3 regions of the Cupriavidus sp. 05N40 genome follow, and region 3 is predicted to be linked to each of the others. Evidence: predicted binding sites of a transcription regulator. Region 3 holds the regulator's gene; each other region holds the start of a gene.
The links. The regulator sigma-54, encoded in region 3, starts transcription at its own class of promoters, with help from an activator protein. The targets are predictions, from matches to a motif close to TGGCANGNAANCTGCTTT.
Positions count from the first base shown of each region.

Region 1 (4,465 bases), on a different contig from region 3:
GCCTGGGTCACGGTGGCGGAGAACTTCTTCAGGCAGTCCTTGTTGGCGCGGATGTCGTCGAGCTCGCCGCTTGCGCGGTAGGTCTGCGCATCGCCTTCGAAATGGCCGTAGAAGCGCACCATCTTGCATTCGAGCAGGGCCGGGCCGCCGCCTTCGCGGGCGCGCTTGATGACTTCGCCGGCAGCCTCGTGCACGGCGAAGAAATCGGTGCCGTCCACGGTCACGCCGGGAATGCCGAAGCCGGCGGCGCGGTCCACATAGCTGTCCACCGCGGTGCCGTAGTCGCGCGCGGTCGATTCGGCGTATCCGTTGTTCTCGATCACGAAGATGACCGGCAGGTTCCATACGGCGGCCAGGTTCAGGCTCTCCAGGAAGGTGCCCTGGTTGGAGGCGCCGTCGCCGGCGAAGGTGATGCCGATCTCGCCCTTGCCGCGGAACTTGGCCGCCAGCGCGGCGCCGCAGATCAGCGGCGCGCCCGCGCCGAGGATGCCGTTGGCGCCCATCATGCCCTTGGACAGGTCGGCGATATGCATGGAGCCGCCCTTGCCGTTGCACGAGCCGCCCTTGCGCCCGTAGATCTCCTTCATCATCGCCACCGGGTCCACGCCCTTGGCGATGCAGTGGCCGTGGCCGCGGTGCGTGCTGGCGATGCGGTCGCCGTCGCCGAGGTGATGCAGGATGCCAACGCCGGCGGCTTCCTCGCCGGCATAGAGGTGGACGAAGCCGGGGATGTCGCCGCGGCCGAAGTCCACGTGCAGCCGCTCCTCGAAATCGCGGATGGTGCGCATGCGGCGGTAGACGGCGAGCAGGTCTTCCTTGCCGAGGGGCAGCGTGTTCTGGCTGCTTGAGGTTGTCGTCATGTCTGTCTCCTTCACGGTTTTTGCAGTGGCGGTATGTGAGCGGGGTTACGACTGAGGGTGCGGATGCGGGTGCGGGTACGGCTGCGAGACTGGCCGGGACGCCAGGGGCGGCGCCGCATGCGAAGGCGGCGCCTGCGCGCTCGGCGCGCGGCCGCCGCGCATCAGCCCGGCGGCGGCGGCGTAGCGCATGCAGGCCGCCACGTCGATGCTGAGGAAGGCGCGCTCGCGCAGCGTCACGGTGACTTCGTCTTGCTCGCCGAACACCAGCTCGCGCTCGCCGTCCAGCGCGACGACGCCGCTGCGCTGGCGCACGCGGTGCGGCACGCCGTCGGTCAGGCGCTCCCAGCCTGCGATGGGCACCGCGCTGAGCAAGCCAGGCGCGATCGGCGCGCGCAGTTCGAAGCGGCCTGCGCCGGCAGCCGCCAGCTCGATGGCCAGCCCGCCGGATTCGTGCCGGCCCACCGGGTCGAGCAGGCCGCCGATGGCGGACAGGCCGATGGCCTGCGGATCGGCGAAGGCGAGGTACACGGCGCCCAGCGTCTCGGTCTTCCACAGGGCGCGCGCGCCGATGAAGTGCTCGTGGGAGATGACCGCATCCACCAGCGCAATATCGCGGCGCACCTCGTTCGTGCCGGCGATGCAGATGTCCAGCCGCTTGTTGCCGGCCAGCGAGTGCGCCGCCGGAATGCGCCCGCTGGCGAACAGGCCGGTGGCGAGCCCGGTGATGGTGGCCTCGCGCATTTCGGGATAGGCGTTGTTGGTGCCGGTGGAGATGCCGGCGATCGGCACGTCGCCGCATTCGCGCACCACGGCGCGGTGGGTGCCGTCGCCGCCGAGCACGATGATGGCGGACACCCCCGCTTCGCGCAGCATGCGCGCGGCCAGGAAGGTGTCGTCCACGCGGGCGGTGACCGGCATGTCGAGGTACTCCACCCCGGGCAGCGCTGCGTCCGGCCCCTGGCGACGCGCGAGGTGCCGCGCCAGCAGCACGCGCATGCCCTCGCGGTCCGGCATCATCAGCACGCGACCCACGCCGCAGGCGGCCAGCGCGGCCAGCAGGCGCAGCACGATATTGACGCGGTCGGCCAGTTGCAGCGTGTTGGCGTTGGCGATCACGCGGCGGATATCGCGCGCCGAGACCGGATTGGCGATGATGCCCACCAGGGGCCGTTCGGCCAGCGTCTGCTCACCCATGCGTGTCTCCTGCCGTCTTGTCTTGTGACAGGCATATCGCAATGGGCGTGCCACCCGCCGGACACGCGCGCAGGGCAGGAAAAGCGCGGGATTACCCGCAGGAAAAAGGGACTTTGGCCGGGCGTGGCGGCGCACCGCGTGACAGGTGTCACAGCATCAGGTGTACGGCCGCTGGACAGGTGTCGCGAGGCGCGGGGCGCAGCGCGGCGCCGCGCTCAGTCGTGCGCCGCGTCGCGCTGGTTGGGGGACGCGATGCCGTAGCGCGCCATGCGCCGGTACAGCGTCATGCGGCTCACGCCGATCTGGCGTGCCACCGCGCTGAGGTTCCAGCCGGCGGCGCGCAGATATTGCATCAGCAACATCGCTTCGGGCGGCAGCTGGTGCGGATCGAAGCCGGGTGCCGGCGACGCCATCGCCGGCACCTGGACCGGGACCGGCTGCGCCATGGTGGCGGCCGGCGCCGCCGGCGCGGCCGCCGTGGCAAGCAGGCCTTGCTGGCGCGCCGCCGCGCCAATGCCTTCGGGCAGGTCTTCCACCTCGATATGTCCGTCGGTGCAGATCGCGCGCGCATACTCGAGCGCGTTGCGCAGTTCGCGCAGGTTGCCGGGCCAGGCATGCGCGTGCAGGCGCGCGCGCGCCGCCGGCGACAGGCTGACGGCGCCGGCGCCGGCGCCGATGCCAGTGCCAGTGCCAGTGCCAGTGCCAGTGCCAGTGCCAAGCATCTTGCCGATCAGCCAGTCGAGGTCCGAGCGCTCGCGCAGCGGCGGCAGCATCAGGCGGGCGCCGTTGAGCCGGTAGTAGAGGTCTTCGCGGAAGCGGCCGCTGCTCACCAGCTGGTCCAGCGGATGGTGGGTGGCGGAGATCACGCGCACACTGACCGGCACCGGCCGCGCCGCGCCGATGGCCAGCACCTCGCCTTCGGCCAGCACGCGCAGCAGGCGCGATTGCAGCTCGCGCGGCATGTCGCCGATCTCGTCGAGGAACAGGGTGCCGCCGTCCGCTTCCTGGATGAGGCCGCGCTTGGGCCGCGAGCCGGCGCCCGAGAAGCTGTTGGGCAGGTGGCCGAACAGCTCGCTCTCGATCAGCGATTCGGGGATCGCCGCGCAGTTCACCGCCACGAAGGGCCCCTGGCGGCGTCCGCTGGACTGGTGCAGCGCCTTGGCGAGATATTCCTTGCCGCTGCCGGTCTCGCCGTTGATCAGCAGGTTGATCGGGGAGTCGACCAGCTTGGCGGCGCGCAGCAATTGCTGCTGCAGCGCGTCATCGCCGCCGCACAGGGCCGCCAGCGGCGCTTGCAGCGGCGGGCTGCGCACGGCGGCGGCCGGCTGCCAGCGCAGGGCCGGCGGCATCACGCTCAGGTAGAGCCGCGTGCCGCTGCGCGACAGGGCCAGCGCGCGCTGCTCGCTCGGGCGCGAATGCACGAAGCGGCCCAGTTCGTCGAGGCGCGCGTCGAACAGCGCCTCGAAGGCCATGCCAAGCAGGGGCGCCCCGCCCAGGCCGGGTTCGGCCCCCAGCATCTGCTGCGCGCGGCGGTTGTGCCCGACCACGCGGCCGCCGGCGTCGAGCGCGAGCAGGTATTCCGGGTTCACGTCGACGAATTCCGGCGCGGCATTGAGCTTGAGGATCCAGTCTTCGCGATGGCTGCGCAGGAAGCTGGCGTTCTCGATATGGCTGGCGTAGATGCGCACCATCTGCAGCGCCAGGCCCTGGCTGTCCTTGGCCTGCGGCGAGGTCAGCGCGGAGATGTCGAGGATGGCGCAGAGGCTGCCGTGCGAATCGAACAGCGGCGCGGCGGTGCAGGTCAGCGGGATATGGGTGGCGTCGAAATGGTCGGCCTGGTGCACGGTCAGCGCCTGCCCGGTGGCCAGCGCGGTGCCCACCGCGCAGGTGCCGGCGCCGGCCTCGCTCCACTGCGCGCCCAGGTACAGGCCGGCGCGGCGCAGGCGCGCATCGGCACTGGCGTCGCCGAGGTAGTCCACCGTCACGCCCTGCGCGTCGGTGAGCAGCACCACGTAGCCCATGCCGGCGACCTGGCTGTACAGCGTCTGCAGCCCGTGGCGCGCGATGCGGGCGAAATCGTCGATGCGCTGCTGGTGCTCGCGCAGGCGCGTCTGCGGCAGGATGCAGGCCTGCTGCATGCGCGCCGGGTCCAGGCCGTACTGGTGCACGCAGCGCCGCCAGGAGTTCTGGATGATGGTCTCGGGCGCGCGCGGCAACAGCGCGCCGGCGTGCGTGGTGAGCTGCACTACCGCATCGATGTGCTCGCGTTGCCGCAGGTCCATCGTCGTCTCCTTGTCGTCTCCCGGCCTGGCGCCGTCGCCGGCTCTATGTGCCTCTGGAATGACGGGCGGCCGGGAATCCTAATGTATCCGACAGGGAGCCGCTTGGGCAAACCGCTTGGGCAAACCTCT
Region 1 covers NZ_JBFTND010000001.1:105,747-110,211, reverse strand. Annotated here, with positions in the region: gene AC1DO7_RS00495 (thiamine pyrophosphate-dependent dehydrogenase E1 component subunit alpha) at 1-860, opposite strand, end outside; gene AC1DO7_RS00490 (ATP-NAD kinase family protein) at 906-2,054, opposite strand; gene AC1DO7_RS00485 (sigma-54-dependent Fis family transcriptional regulator) at 2,270-4,336, opposite strand.
Region 1: a site for sigma-54 is predicted at 2,090-2,107, ahead of AC1DO7_RS00490 (ATP-NAD kinase family protein). Genes of this name have one in related genera too.

Region 2 (9,153 bases), on a different contig from region 3:
CCGAGGTACTCGCCGCGGCGTTCCTTGCGGATCACCGATTCGTAGATCTGGCCCGTGGTGAAGTTATTGGACTTGCGCATCTTGGCCGAGACGAAACGCTCGTAGTGGCCGAGATCGAGGTCGGTTTCCGCGCCGTCTTCCGTGACAAACACCTCGCCATGCTGGAAAGGGCTCATCGTGCCGGGATCGACATTGATGTAGGGATCTAGCTTGAGGAGGGTGACTTTGAGGCCGCGCGACTCGAGAATGGCCGCGAGCGAAGCAGCAGCGATGCCCTTGCCGAGAGAAGAGACGACGCCACCGGTGACGAAGACGAATTTGGTCATAAACCGAGCTTGCCGGGGAAATCGGGATTATACATGAGAGCCCGCCTGCTGCAGCGCCGCATTTGTGACAGGCGGCCGCGCCGCGGGCCGGGCGAGCGCATGCGGCGTTTGCCTCTCATCCCGTCATCAGAGCCGCTGGCCGGCCTCGCGCCGCATGCCGCCGAGCAGCTCGTGGATCAGCGCGGCGGTCTGCTCCGGGCGCTCCATCGGGTACAGGTGCCCGCCTTCGATGAAGCGCAGGCGCTCGCCCACCAGCTTGCGCGTGGCGCCAAGCCCGCATTGCCGGACCTCGCGCGAGTGCTTGCCGGCGACAAAGCCGACCGGCACCGGCGCGCCGCGCGACACGCGCGCGCCAAGGCCGGTCGGCAGCGTGCGGTAGATCTGGTATTCGATCTCGCGCTCGAAGCGCAGGCGGCGCTCGGCGTCGCGTCCGGTGGGTTCGGTGCCGTGCTCGGCATAGTCGCGCAGCACGTCTTCGTCCCACGCCGCGAACAGCGGCTTGCTGCGAAAGTGCTGCCAGACCGCCTCGGCATCGGGCCAATGCGTGCGCCGCCTGCGCGTCACCGCCGCCGGGCCGGGCGCCTCGTCCAGGCCGAAGCGCTGCCCCGCCTTGAGCAGCGCCGCGCGCCAGCCGGCGATCACCGGCGAGTCGAGCATGACCACGCCGCGCACCAGCTGCGGGCGCCGCAGGGCCGCCATCAGCGACAGGAAGCCCCCCAGGGAATGCCCCACCAGCCACACCGGCTCGCGGTACTTCTGCTCTACCGAGGCCAGCAGTTCATCCACCAGGTGCGGCCACTCGCGCGTGACCGGGTATTTCGGGTCGTGCCCGTAGCGGTCCACCGCGCGGATCTCGAACTCGTCTTCCAGGCGCGAAAACAGTTTGCGGTAGGTGCTGACCGGGAAACCGTTGGCATGCGAGAAATGCAGGATGTCACGCATGGCGAACCCTCAGCCGCGGCCGTTGCTGCGCTCGCGCTTGGCGCGCACGGGCTGGCCCCAGCGATCGGCTTCGCCCGGGCGCGCCAGCGGAAACTCCGCCGGGGCTGCCGCATCCCATTCGGGGTCGTGGATTTCGCCGAAGACCTGGCGCAGGCGCTGGCCCCAGGTATCGCGGATCATGCGGAAGTAGGCGTTCTTCTCGTCGATGTTGACGAAGCGGCTCACCCGCAGCGCATTGGCTTCATACACCAGCAGGTCCAGCGGCAGGCCTACCGAGATATTCGACTTGAGCGTGGAGTCCATCGAGATCAGCGCGCACTTGGCGGCCTCGCCCAGCGGCAGCGAAGGCTCCACCACACGGTCGATGATGGGCTTGCCGTACTTGGCCTCGCCGATCTGGAAATAGCAGTTCTCGGGCGTGGCTTCGACAAAGTTGCCGGCCGCGTACACATTGAACAGGCGCACGCGCTCCCCGCGGATCTGCCCGCCGAAGATCAGGCTGACATTGAACTCGATACCGGCATCGCGCAGCGCGTGGGCATCATGCTTGTGCACCTGGCGCACGGCGTCGCCGACGATGGTGGCGGCTTCGAACAGATCGCGCGCGGTCCACAGCGAGCGCTTCTCGTCACGCCCTTCGGCCAGGATCTGCCGCACCGCCTGGCTGATTGCCAGGTTGCCGGCCGTGAGCAGCACCATGACGCGGTCGCCGGGCTCTTCGAACACGGTCATCTTGCGCGCGCTGGAAATCGCGTCGACACCCGCATTCGTGCGCGAGTCGGAGAGAAACACCAGGCCGGCGTCCAGGCGCATGGCAACACAGTACGTCATGATCTTGTCTAGTTATGGTGAACACTCAGCGTGCACACTCGGCGCGCACATTCAGCGTGGACATTCCGCGCACGTCCGGCCTTGCCATGCCATGCCATGCCATCTGGCACGAGGCCACTTCAATGCCGCATTCTAGCGCCGCGGGGGCGCGTTCGATACCGCAACGGGCGCCCGCGCGTGGTGCGCGGCGCACCGTCCGATTCACTGTTCCGGTGCAATCGCGATCTCGACCGCCAGCCGCTCGCCACTGCCCCCCTCGCGCACGCCGCGAACCGGCGCGGCCATGCGGTAGTCGCGGCCCACGGCCAGCCGCACGTGGCGCGCATCGCTGAGGCAGCGATGGGTCACGTCGACGCTGCACCACAATTCCCTGCCCGCATCCACGCAGATATCGGCCCAGGCATGGCCGGCCAGCGCCGCGGCCGCAGGGTCGTAGAAATAACCGCTGACATAGCGCGCCGGCACGCCGAGGGCGCGGCAGCATGCCACCATCACCTGCGCCTGGTCCTGGCAGACGCCGCCGCCCAGCGCGAACGCCTCGCTGGCCGAAGTGCCGACATCGGTGCTGTCGGGCACGTAGCGCACGCGCTCGGCAATGCCGCCGGCCAGCGCCAGCAGCGCAGGCACCTCATGCCCCGCCGCGAGGTAAGGCGCGGCAAAGCGGATCATCTCGGGTTCGGCCGCGGTCAGCGGCGTGCCGCCCAGGTAATACAGCGGCGACACGCGCGCCTCGCCCGCGGGCGGCGCATCGCAGAACAGCGGCGCGCTGCCGCCCGCCGCCGGCGTCACTTCCACCACGCCGCTGGCTTCGATCACCAGGGTCCGGGCCGGACCGGCGACGGTGAAGCTGTGCACGATATTGCCGAAACCGTCGCGCGCCTCGGACAGGTTGCCCGGCACCGACAGGTGCCACTCCCGCACGGTCTGGAGCGGCCCCGAGCGCGGTGCCAGGCGCAGTTCGTGCACGCTGCGGCGGACCGGCTCGGCATAGCGGTAGACGGTCTTGTGATGGATCTTGTATTTCACGATATGGCGAGGCCGGCGCGACTACCACGCGAGTGGTTCAGGCAGCCAGCAGCGGCACGAGGAAATCCCGGCTGATGCCGTTGCCGAGGTCGCCGATGCGCTCTAGGAAACTGGTCAGGTAAGCGTGCAGGCCGACGGCGAAGATGTCGTCGATGCGCGCGTATTTCAAATCGGCGTGGAGTTTACCAGCCTGCCGCTCGGTCTCCGAGGAATGCTGGTTGCCCACCAGCGCCAGGATCGCCACCACCTCGTCCAGGCTCGACACCAGCGAACGCGGCATGTCCGGGCGCAGCACCAGCAGCTCCGCCACGCGCTCGGGCGTGATCACCGTGCGGTAGATCTTGCGGTAGACCTCGAACCCCGACACCGAGCGCAGCACCGCCGCCCAGTGATAGAAATCGTTGGCGTCGCGGTTGGGATCGCTGTCGTCGACGGTGCTGGCCTGGAACTTCACGTCGAGGATCCGCGCGGTATTGTCAGCGCGCTCGAGGAAGGTGCCCAGCCGCATGAAGTGGAAGGCGTCGTCCTTGAGCATGGTGCCGAACTGCACGCCGCGCGCCAGGTGCGAGCGGAACTTGACCCACTCGAAGAACTGCGCCGGGTCCTCGCACAGCACGCCATCTGCGATCAGGCGCTGCACATCGAGCCAGGTGGTGTTGATGGTTTCCCAGACCTCGGTGGTGAGCGAGCCGCGCACCGCGCGCGCGTTCTCGCGGGCAGCGCGCAGGCAGCTCATGATCGACGACGGATTGGTCATGTCGCGCACCATGAAGTCGATCACATCGTCGCGCGTGAGCAGGCCGTATTTGTTGTCGAACACGGCGGTCAGCTCGGAAATGTCGAGCATCGCCCACCAGCCCTGCTCCGCCACTTCCGCCGATTGCGGCAGCAGCGAAGTCTGGTAGTTCACGTCGAGCATGCGCGCGGTGTTCTCCGCGCGTTCGGTATAGCGCGCCATCRAGAACAGATGGTCGGCGGTGCGGCTTAGCATGGTCAGTCCCCTCGTACTGCGCTGTTCGTCCACGCCGCCCGCGCATGGACAGCGGCGGCGCGGCAATCCCAACAATCCGCGGGCACGCCTGGCGCGCCCCGCATCCGGCCATTCCGGCGCTTCAGCGCTCCAGCACCCAGGTGTCCTTGGTGCCGCCGCCCTGCGACGAATTGACCACCAGCGAGCCTTCGCGCAAGGCCACGCGCGTCAGCCCGCCCGGCACCATGCGCACATCCTTGCCCGACAGCACGAAGGGCCGCAGGTCGATATGGCGCGGCGCGATGCCCGCTTCCACGTAGGTCGGGCAGGTCGACAGCGCCAGCGTGGGCTGCGCGATGTACTGCTCCGGACGCGCGCGCACCACTTCACGGAAAGTGTCGATCTCCGCGCGCGTGGCGGCGGGCCCCACCAGCATGCCGTAGCCGCCGGCGCCGTGGGTTTCCTTGACCACCAGTTCGTCCATGTGGTCGAGCACGTACTGCAGGTCGTCGGGGCGCCTGCACATATAGGTCGGCACGTTGTTGAGGATCGCTTCCTCGCCGAGGTAGAAGCGGATCATGTCGGGCACGTAGGGGTAGATCGACTTGTCGTCGGCCACGCCGGTGCCGATGGCATTGCAGATGGTCACGTTGCCGGCACGGTAGACCGACAGCAGCCCCGCCGCGCCCAGCGTGGAGTCGGGACGGAACACGAGCGGATCGAGGAAATCGTCGTCGACGCGACGGTAGATCACGTCGATGCGCTGCGGCCCCTGCGTGGTGCGCATGTAGAGGTGCTCGTCCTGCACGAACAGGTCGCTGCCCTCGACCAGTTCCACGCCCATCTGCTGCGCGAGGAAGGCGTGCTCGAAGTAGGCCGAGTTGTACATGCCCGGCGTGAGCACCACCACGGTCGGATCGGCGATGTTCTGCGGCGAGACGCCGCGCAGCATGTCGAGCAGCAGGTCGGGATAGTGGGCCACCGGCGCCACGCGGTTGCGCGCGAACAGGTCCGGGAACAGCCGCATCATCATCTTGCGGTTTTCCAGCATGTAGGACACGCCGGAGGGCACGCGCAGGTTGTCTTCCAGCACGTAGAACTCGCCCTCGCCCGCGCGCACCACGTCGATGCCGGCCACGTGGGCGTAGATGTCGCGCGGCACGTCGATGCCGAGCATCTCTGGCCGGTACTGGGCGTTGTTGTAGATCTGGTCGGGCGGGATCACGCCGGCGCGGATGATGTCCTGGCCGTGGTAGATGTCATGGATGAAGCGGTTCAGCGCCGATACGCGCTGGCGCAGCCCGCGCTCCAGCGTGGCCCACTCGCTGGCGGGAAAGATGCGGGGAATCACGTCGAACGGAATGGTGCGCTCGGTGCCGCTGTTGGACTCGTCCTTGTCGCCGTAGACAGCGAAGGTGATGCCCACGCGCCGGAAGATCAGGTCCGCCTCCGCGCGCTTGTTGCCCATGGTTCCTTCGGACTGGCGCGCCAGCCAGTCCGCGAACTGCTTGTAGTGCCCGCGCACCGCCCCTGCCGGCAGGGGCTGCCCCGCGTGGATTGCCGCTGCCACGCCATCTTGCCAATCGAGCATCTCGTCGAAAAACCGCGCCGCCATGATGGCCGTTCCCCCATGATTTGGGCGCCGCCCAAGCTGCCGGCGATCCCGTTTTGATTGGCTTGTTCTTCCCGGCACAGCATTTCGAGGCCACCACCCGGGCCGGCGAAGCCGCTGGCCATGCGTCATGCGTCGAAGTGCTGTCCTGATTGGGATGATACCCATGGCCACGAAAGCCGCAAGCAGCAAGCGTCCGCGCCATCGATGATATATGTAGCAAGATGCCTGCCAGCCCCGGCGCGCCCAAGGGGAAAAGCGCGCCCCGGACCGGAGTCACCCCCCTAGCGCACCGCCGCGGTCGCGGGCACCTGGGCCAGGATGCGCTGCACCAGCGCCTCCGGCGTCTGCCGGATATCGAGCACCAGCGCGTCGCTCGGCTCTTCCAGCGTCTCGAACTGGCTTTGCAGCAAGGCCGGGTTGAAGAAGTGGTCGCTGCGCTCGGACAGGCGCCCGCCGATCACCGCGGCGTCGCCTTTCATATAGACGAAGGTCACGCCGCCCTCGGACGGCAACAGGCGGTCGCGGTAGACCTGGCGCAGCGCCGAGCAGGTGAACACATGGGTACGGCCCTCGGCGCGGGCCGCGTCGATCGCCGCGCGCATGGCGGCCAGCCAGGGCCAGCGGTCTTCGTCGGTCAGGGGGATGCCGTTATGCATCTTCTCCTTGTTGGCCGCGCTGTGGAATTCATCGGCGTCATGGAAGCCGCAATGCAGGTTCTTGGCCAGCAACTGGCCGACCGTGGTTTTCCCGCTGCCGGAAACGCCCATCAGGATGTAGATCATGTCTGCTCCAACGATCGTGATCGGATGGTTTTCCCATCCTTGTCGGTAGTCCCCGCGCCGTGCGACGGGTGGTTCCTGGAAACCGCCCGTCCCTGCAGCCATGTTCCATGATAGGTCTGGCGTGCGCAGGCTTGGGGTCGCCCCTGCCCGCCGGACGGCGGACAGGGGCACAAAACGGATGAATTGCCCGGGGCGCGGCCTATTGTGCGACGGCCACGGCGGTTTGGACAGCGCCAGGCGCGTCGGCCTCGGACAGGTCGAGCGCGCTGCCGCCCTCTTCGGCGATCCGCGCATGGCGGCGGAACAGCCCGAACAGGCCGCGGCCGACGCTGAAACTGGCGAAGTCGTCGTCCGGCGAGGGCGCCAGCGCGCGCGCCTCGAGCGCGGATTCGCCGGGCGCGCCGCCAAGCCATTCGAGCGTGCCGGCGACAGCGTCGACGCGGATGCGGTCACCGTCGCGCACGCGCGCCAGCGGTCCGCCAGAAAGCGCCTCCGGACACACATGAATCACCGCCGGCACCTTGCCGGAGGCGCCCGACATGCGGCCGTCGGTCACCAGCGCGACCTTGTGCCCGGCGTCCTGCAGCGAGCCCAGCACCGGCGTGAGGCGGTGCAGTTCGGGCATGCCGTTGGCGTTGGGCCCCTGGAAGCGCACCACCGCGACCATGTCGCCGGTCAGCTCGCCGGCCTCGAAGGCGGCCTGCAGGCCTTCCTGCGAATCGAACACGCGCGCCGGCGCCTCCACCACGCGGTGCTCGGGCGCCACCGCCGACACCTTGATCATGCCGCGGCCGAGATTGCCCTGCAGCAGGCGCAGCCCGCCTTCGGGCGAGAACGGCTCGACCGCGCTGGCCAGCACCGCCGCGTCGCCGCTGGCGGTGGGGCCGTCGCGCCACCGCAGCACGCCGTCGGTCATGACCGGTTCCTGCGTATAGCGCGCCAACCCGCGGCCGGCCACGGTTTCCACGTCTTCGTGCAGCAGCCCGGCTGCGAGCAGCTGGCGGATCACGTAGGCCACGCCGCCGGCGGCATGGAAATGGTTCACGTCGGCCGAGCCGTTGGGATAGACCCGTGCCAGCAGCGGCGTGATGCGCGACAGGCGGTCGAAATCGTCCCAGTCGATCACGATCCCGGCCGCGCGTGCCATCGCCACCAGGTGGATGGTGTGGTTGGTCGAGCCACCGGTGGCCAGCAGGCCGACGATGGCGTTGACCACCGCGCGTTCGTCGACGATGCGTGCCAGCGGCAGGTAGTCCGGGCCACGGGCCGTGAGCGCCAGCGCGCGCTGCGCGGCGGCCGCGGTCAGCGCGTCGCGCAGGCCGCTGTCCGGATGGACGAAGGCCGAGCCCGGCATATGCAGGCCCATGATCTCCATCAGGAACTGGTTGCTGTTGGCGGTACCGTAGAAGGTGCAGGTGCCGGCCCCGTGATAGGCCTCGCACTCTGCCTCCAGCAAGGCTTCGCGGCCAACCTGTCCGGTCGCGTAGAGCTGGCGCACGCGCGCCTTTTCCTTGTTGGACAGGCCCGTCGCCATGGGCCCGGCCGGCACGAACACCACCGGCAGGTGGCCGAACTGCAGCGCGCCCATCAGCAGGCCCGGCACGATCTTGTCGCACACGCCAAGCATCACGGCGGCGTCGAAGGTGTTGTGCGACAGCGATACCGCCGTGGCCATGGCGATGGCGTCGCGCGAGAACAGCGACAGCTCCATGCCGGCATTGCCTTGCGTGATGCCGTCGCACATCGCCGGCACGCCGCCCGCCACCTGCGCCACCGCGCCCACCGCGCGGGCGGCCTCGCGGATCACGCCGGGATAGCGCTCGTACGGCTGGTGGGCGGAAAGCATGTCGTTGTAGGCCGTGACAATGCCGAGATTGGCGGCATGTTCGACCCGCAGCTTGAGCTTGTCATGCGCGGGCAGCGCAGCGATGCCGTGCGCCACGTTGGCACACGACAAGCCACGCAGCGGCCCCAGTTCTTGCTGGGCCCGCTCGCAGCGCGCCAGGTAGGCAGCGCGACCGCGCTGGCTGCGCGCGACCACGCGCGCGGTGACGGCCTGCACTTCGGAATGGAGGGCTTGCGACATTCGTGGGAGTTCCTGGTTTGTAGATCCGTGAACGTGTTTTCTTGTAGATTTTCTACATTATATAGAAAGGATCGACAAAAGCATCTCGCGCATGGATCACAATGCGTCGACTAATCCTCAAATATGGCCGGAATAGGTGAAATCCCTAGCAGAAACGCGGGCTCACAGGCGCGGCATTCCATCGCCATTTATGTAGAATATCTACATACTCATCGAACCGCCGGCACATGAATCCGGCAGGCATGCCCGACGAAATCGCCGGCACGCCAACACCGGCCTCCCCCACCATGCGCGACCGAATTCTTGCTGTCTACGACACGCTTCGCCCCTCCGAACGCCGCCTGGCGGATTACGTGACCCGCCACGGCGCCAGCGTGATCCGCTTGTCCATGCCCGAACTGGCCGAACGCGCGGGCGTCTCGCAACCCACCATCGCGCGCTTCTGCGCCGCGCTCGGCTACGACGGCTTCCGCGAGTTCAAGCTGCAGTTCGCCCAGAACGTCGGTGGCGGCACGCCCTTCGTGCACCAGGACGTCAAGGCCGAGGACCGCCCCGCCGATATCGCCGGCAAGGTG
Region 2 covers NZ_JBFTND010000175.1:3,661-12,813, reverse strand. Annotated here, with positions in the region: gene AC1DO7_RS30710 (CTP synthase) at 1-326, opposite strand, end outside; gene AC1DO7_RS30705 (alpha/beta fold hydrolase) at 453-1,268, opposite strand; gene AC1DO7_RS30700 (proteasome-type protease) at 1,278-2,099, opposite strand; gene AC1DO7_RS30695 (transglutaminase family protein) at 2,301-3,125, opposite strand; gene AC1DO7_RS30690 (alpha-E domain-containing protein) at 3,163-4,116, opposite strand; gene AC1DO7_RS30685 (circularly permuted type 2 ATP-grasp protein) at 4,238-5,710, opposite strand; gene AC1DO7_RS30680 (gluconokinase) at 5,992-6,492, opposite strand; gene edd (phosphogluconate dehydratase) at 6,692-8,578, opposite strand; gene AC1DO7_RS30670 (MurR/RpiR family transcriptional regulator) at 8,866-9,153, shown strand, end outside.
Region 2: a site for sigma-54 is predicted at 5,924-5,941, ahead of AC1DO7_RS30685 (circularly permuted type 2 ATP-grasp protein). Genes of this name have one in related genera too.

Region 3 (4,648 bases):
CGGTCGGCCCCTTCCAGGCCAGCGACCCAGGAGAGTTTGATGTCGGCTGCGTTGTCGTCGAAGATCGACTGCGAGGTGACGCCAGTGAGTTCCATGCGGTGCTTTCGGGGGACAGGCTTTCAGGCCGGGGAGGCAACGGCCCTGTTGGCCGGGCAGGGCTTGCCCCGGCGGGTCAGGGATGCCATTGCGTCAGCAACTGGTGCACGGCATCGGGAGTGGGCAGGGTAGCGAGTCCTTCGCGCATTTCGCGGTCGGACAGCAGCTGGGCAATCTCGGAAAGGATCTCCAGGTGCTGCTGGGTAGCCTGTTCGGGCACGAGCAGGAAGATCAGCAGCGACACCGGCTTGCCGTCAGGCGACTCGAAGGGGATCGGCTCGCCCAGGCGCATGAAGGCGGCCAGGGGCTGCTTGAGGCCCTTGATGCGACCGTGCGGAATGGCAACCCCGGCTCCGAGGCCGGTCGAGCCCAGCGATTCGCGGGCGAACAGGTTGTCGGTCACGGTAGCGCGCGCTACGCCATGGTTGTTCTCGAAGAGGAGCCCGGCCTGTTCGAACACCCGCTTCTTGCTGGTGACGCTGACGTCGAGGTTGATGTTGCCGGGTGGCAGCAATTTAGCCAAACGATTCATGTGGAATGCGCAGGTTTTTCTAGTAAGCAGGCCCGTGGCCAGGAGAGGGCCGCACCAGGCAAAGGGGATAGAAAGGCTCGTGCCCTCGTTTCACCGGTTATCCCATGCCGGTGTCGGGCGTCTGGCCATTATAGAGCAGGCCCGCCCCCGCCTTGTGCATTGCAATAGCCGATGCGCGGAAGCGGTGCCGCGCGCACGGAAAAATTGCCGCGCTATTGCTTATGTATTGCACAGCATACACCGGGAGCGTGGCCTTGCGGAATCCCCTTGCGTGATTCGATACCGGCCGTAAATGCGGGAGAACGCCACAAAAATGTGCGCAAAAAAGCCGCGCATCGGGCGCGGCTTGTTCTGGTTTCAAGGGACTGACACCGACGGCCCCCTAGGTGGGCCGCCAGGCACGGTCATTGCTGCATCTGCGCTGCGGCCAATTGATACTTGACCGCTTCGCGGTCGTGGCTTTGCACGCGATCCTTGTGGCGAATCACCTGCCGGTCGAGCTTGTCGACTAGCGCGTCGATAGCGGCATACAGGTCTTCGTGATGCGCTTCGACAAAGATGTCCTTGCCCTTGAGATGTAGATTGATTTCCGCGTACTGCCGCCGGTCCTTTTCTTTTGTATTGTCGACAGATAGCAGCACACTTACGCCAATGACTTGATCGAAATGCCTGACGATACGCTCCAGTTTCGTTTCCACGTACTCACGCAGCGGGGGCGTGATGTCCAAGTGGTGTCCACTGATCTTGAAGTTCATAGCGTTTCTCCTTCTGAAAGAGTTGCATCAGGCAGGCGATGCAACTCGGCTACAAAGACTTGCGGAGATTTACGGCAGGGATTTTCAGCGCCTCGCGGTACTTGGCGACGGTACGGCGCGCCACCACGAAGCCTTGCTCGCCGAGCAGTTCGGCGATCCTGCTATCCGACAGGGGATTCCTGGGATCTTCGGCTCCTATGAGTTGCTTGATCAACGCTCGAATTGCCGTTGAAGAGGCCGCGCCGCCGGTTTCTGTGGATACGTGACTGCCGAAGAAATACTTCAGCTCGAAAGTCCCCATCGGCGTTGCCATGTATTTATTGGTTGTCACCCGAGAGATGGTGGACTCGTGTAGACCCAGTGTATCGGCAATCTCCCGCAAAACCAAGGGGCGCATCGCAATTTCCCCGTGGGTGAAGAAGTTCTTTTGACGTTCGACAATCGCTTGTGCGACGCGCAATATGGTGTCGAAGCGCTGCTGGATATTCTTGATCAACCAGCGTGCTTCCTGCAATTTTTGCTGCAGTCCGGCAGCCCCTGAATCGCCTTTTGCACCGCGCAAAATCTGCGCGTACATATCGTTGATGCGTAGCCGCGGCATCACATCCGGATTGAGTTGCGCGATCCAGCCGCCGCTCATTTTTCGCACGAAAACATCCGGCACCACGAAATCCGCCTCGGGGCGGCTATAGGCATGGCCGGGATACGGGGCGAGCGAGCGGATCAGTTCGTGCGCGGCCTTGAGGTCGGCCTCGTCGACCTGCAGCGCTTTCTTCAGGCGCGTGTAGTCGCGCACCGCGAGCAGCTCCAGGTGGCTGGTGACGATGGTCAGGGCCAGTTCGCGCTGCGGATGGGTGAGCCGGCGCAGTTGCAGCGCCAGGCATTCGGCGGCGTTGCGCGCACCTACGCCGGCCGGGTCGAAGCTCTGCAGCAGGGTCAGGACGGCGTGTACCTCGTCGATCTCGAACTCGAGTTCCTCGGGCAGTTCGGCGCAGATCTCCTCGAGCGAAGCGCTAAGGTATCCGTCGTCGTCCAGCGACTCGACCAGGAAGATCGCGAGCCCTTTGTCGCGCATGGAAATCTTCAGCGGCGCGAGTTGCTCCATCAGGTGCTCGCGCAGCGTCGGCTCGGCGTCACGCAGCTGCATCGGCGTCTTTTCGTCCTCGTCGCCCTGCGGGCGGCGGGCAAAGTCGTCGAGGCTCCAGTCGCTGCCGTAATCCTCGCCGCTGTCGGCGTAGTTGTCGTCGCCATCGGCGGCGCCGTCGGGGCGGTTCTCGCTGGTGCCCTGGCCATCGGCGGGCGCAGGCGCGGGCGCGCTCTGCAGGTTGACGGAGCCATCGGCACCCACGCGCAGCGGGCTTTCGATCCAGTCGTTTTCGCGTTCGAGCAGGGGGTTCTCGGTGAGCGCTTGCTCAACTTCCTGCTGCAGTTCGAGCGTGGACAGTTGCAGCAGCCGGATCGACTGCTGGAGTTGCGGCGTAAGCGCGAGATGCTGCGAGAGGCGGAGCTGTAGCGACGGTTTCATGCGACCTATTTTATGCGCAACTTCCATGCCGTTGGAACGGAAATTGCTATCGCTGATGCCGCCGTGATCGTTTGCAGGATGAAAGGCGACATGAACGCCGCCTGGCCGCGAATATCCCGGCTGCGCGGCAGTAGGCCGCGCCCCGCGTTACATGCGGAAGTTCTCGCCCAGGTAGACCTTGCGCACCGATTCGTTGGCAATGATGTCTTCGGGCTGGCCTGACGCCAGCACGGTGCCTTCGCTGATGATATACGCGTGGTCGCAGATGCCAAGCGTCTCSCGCACGTTGTGGTCCGTGATSAGCACGCCGATGTTGCGRGCCTTGAGGAAGCTGACGATGCGCTGGATTTCGCCCACCGCGATCGGGTCCACGCCGGCGAACGGTTCGTCGAGCAGGATGAAGCGCGGCGCGGAAGCCAGCGCACGGGCGATTTCCACGCGGCGGCGCTCGCCACCGGACAGCGACAGCGCCGGATTCTCGCGCAGGTGGGCGATCTGCAGGTCGTCGAGCAGCGAGTCCAGGCGTCGCTCGATATCCGCCTTGGACAGCGGCTTGCCGTCGTGCACCTGCAACTCGAGCACGGCGCGGATGTTCTCCTGCACGTTGAGCTTGCGGAACACCGAGGCTTCCTGCGGCAGGTAGGACAGGCCCATGCGCGCGCGCTCYTGGATSGCSAGGCCGCTGATGTGCTTGTCGTCGAGCACGATGTCGCCTTCGTCCAGCGCCACCAGCCCGACGATCATGTAGAACGAAGTGGTCTTGCCCGCGCCGTTGGGACCCAGCAGCCCGACCACCTCGCCGCTCTTCACGTCGAGCGACACGTCCTTGACCACCGTGCGCGAGCCGTAGCGCTTCTTCAGGTGGCGCACGACCAGGGTGCTGCTCTCGGTCAGGACGTTGGGCTGGGACGGTTCGGTTTGGGTAGCGGTCATGAAGGCTGAATCCGTGGATCGGGCGGCGCTGCTGCGCGCCGGCGTCAGGGGTTGGRGGGGGCAGGGGCCGGCTTGAGCGGCAGCGGACTGGCGGCGGCGCCGCTGGCGGGCTGCTCCTGGCGCGGCGAGAGCACCGCGCGCACGCGTCCGGACGGGCTGCCTGCCGTGGCGTTCTCGGCGCCGCCGGTGGCCGTGTAGAACTCGTTGCGGCTGTCGTAGGTGATCACGGCACCGCGGATCTCGTCGACCAGCTTGGCGCCGGCCAGGCGCGCCATGCGGGCGCGGCCGATCAGCTTGGAGATTTCCTGCTTGCCGTCGGACTCGATGCGGTCGCCCCAGCCGTCGATGTATTCGTCGACGTTGTCGCGCTTCTGGCGGATATAGGCCTGCTTGCCTGCCTTCGAGGTGGCCACGGCGTACTGGTAGCCCTCGGGGTCGGTGCGCACTTCGGCCGCATCGGACTTCAGCACCATGGTGCCCTTGGTCAGCACCACGTTGCCGGTCAGTACGTACACCTGCTTGACGTCGTCGTAGCTGGCATTGTCCGCCTCCAGCACCAGTGGCTTGTCGCGGTCGGCCTTCTCGGCGCGGGCGGGCGCGGCCAGCGCAAGGCCGAGCATGGCTGCCAGCGTCAGCAGGGCAGCCGTGCTGCGACGGCGACAGGACGATGTCGTCAGGAATGGATTCATATTGGCGTGGTGGCGGTTGGCGCGGGCGGCTCTGGCCCGCGGGCGGCTTCGTTTCTTGGCTGTTTCCGGGCGCGGCGCGTCAGGCTTCGTCAGGGCTGCTTCGCGGCGCTGGCCGGCG
Region 3 covers NZ_JBFTND010000028.1:38,644-43,291, reverse strand. Annotated here, with positions in the region: partial or broken gene AC1DO7_RS09080 (HPr(Ser) kinase/phosphatase) at 1-95, opposite strand, end outside; gene ptsN (PTS IIA-like nitrogen regulatory protein PtsN) at 173-628, opposite strand; gene hpf (ribosome hibernation-promoting factor, HPF/YfiA family) at 1,033-1,383, opposite strand; gene AC1DO7_RS09065 (RNA polymerase factor sigma-54) at 1,433-2,908, opposite strand; gene lptB (LPS export ABC transporter ATP-binding protein) at 3,056-3,841, opposite strand; gene lptA (lipopolysaccharide transport periplasmic protein LptA) at 3,886-4,530, opposite strand; gene lptC (LPS export ABC transporter periplasmic protein LptC) at 4,620-4,648, opposite strand, start outside.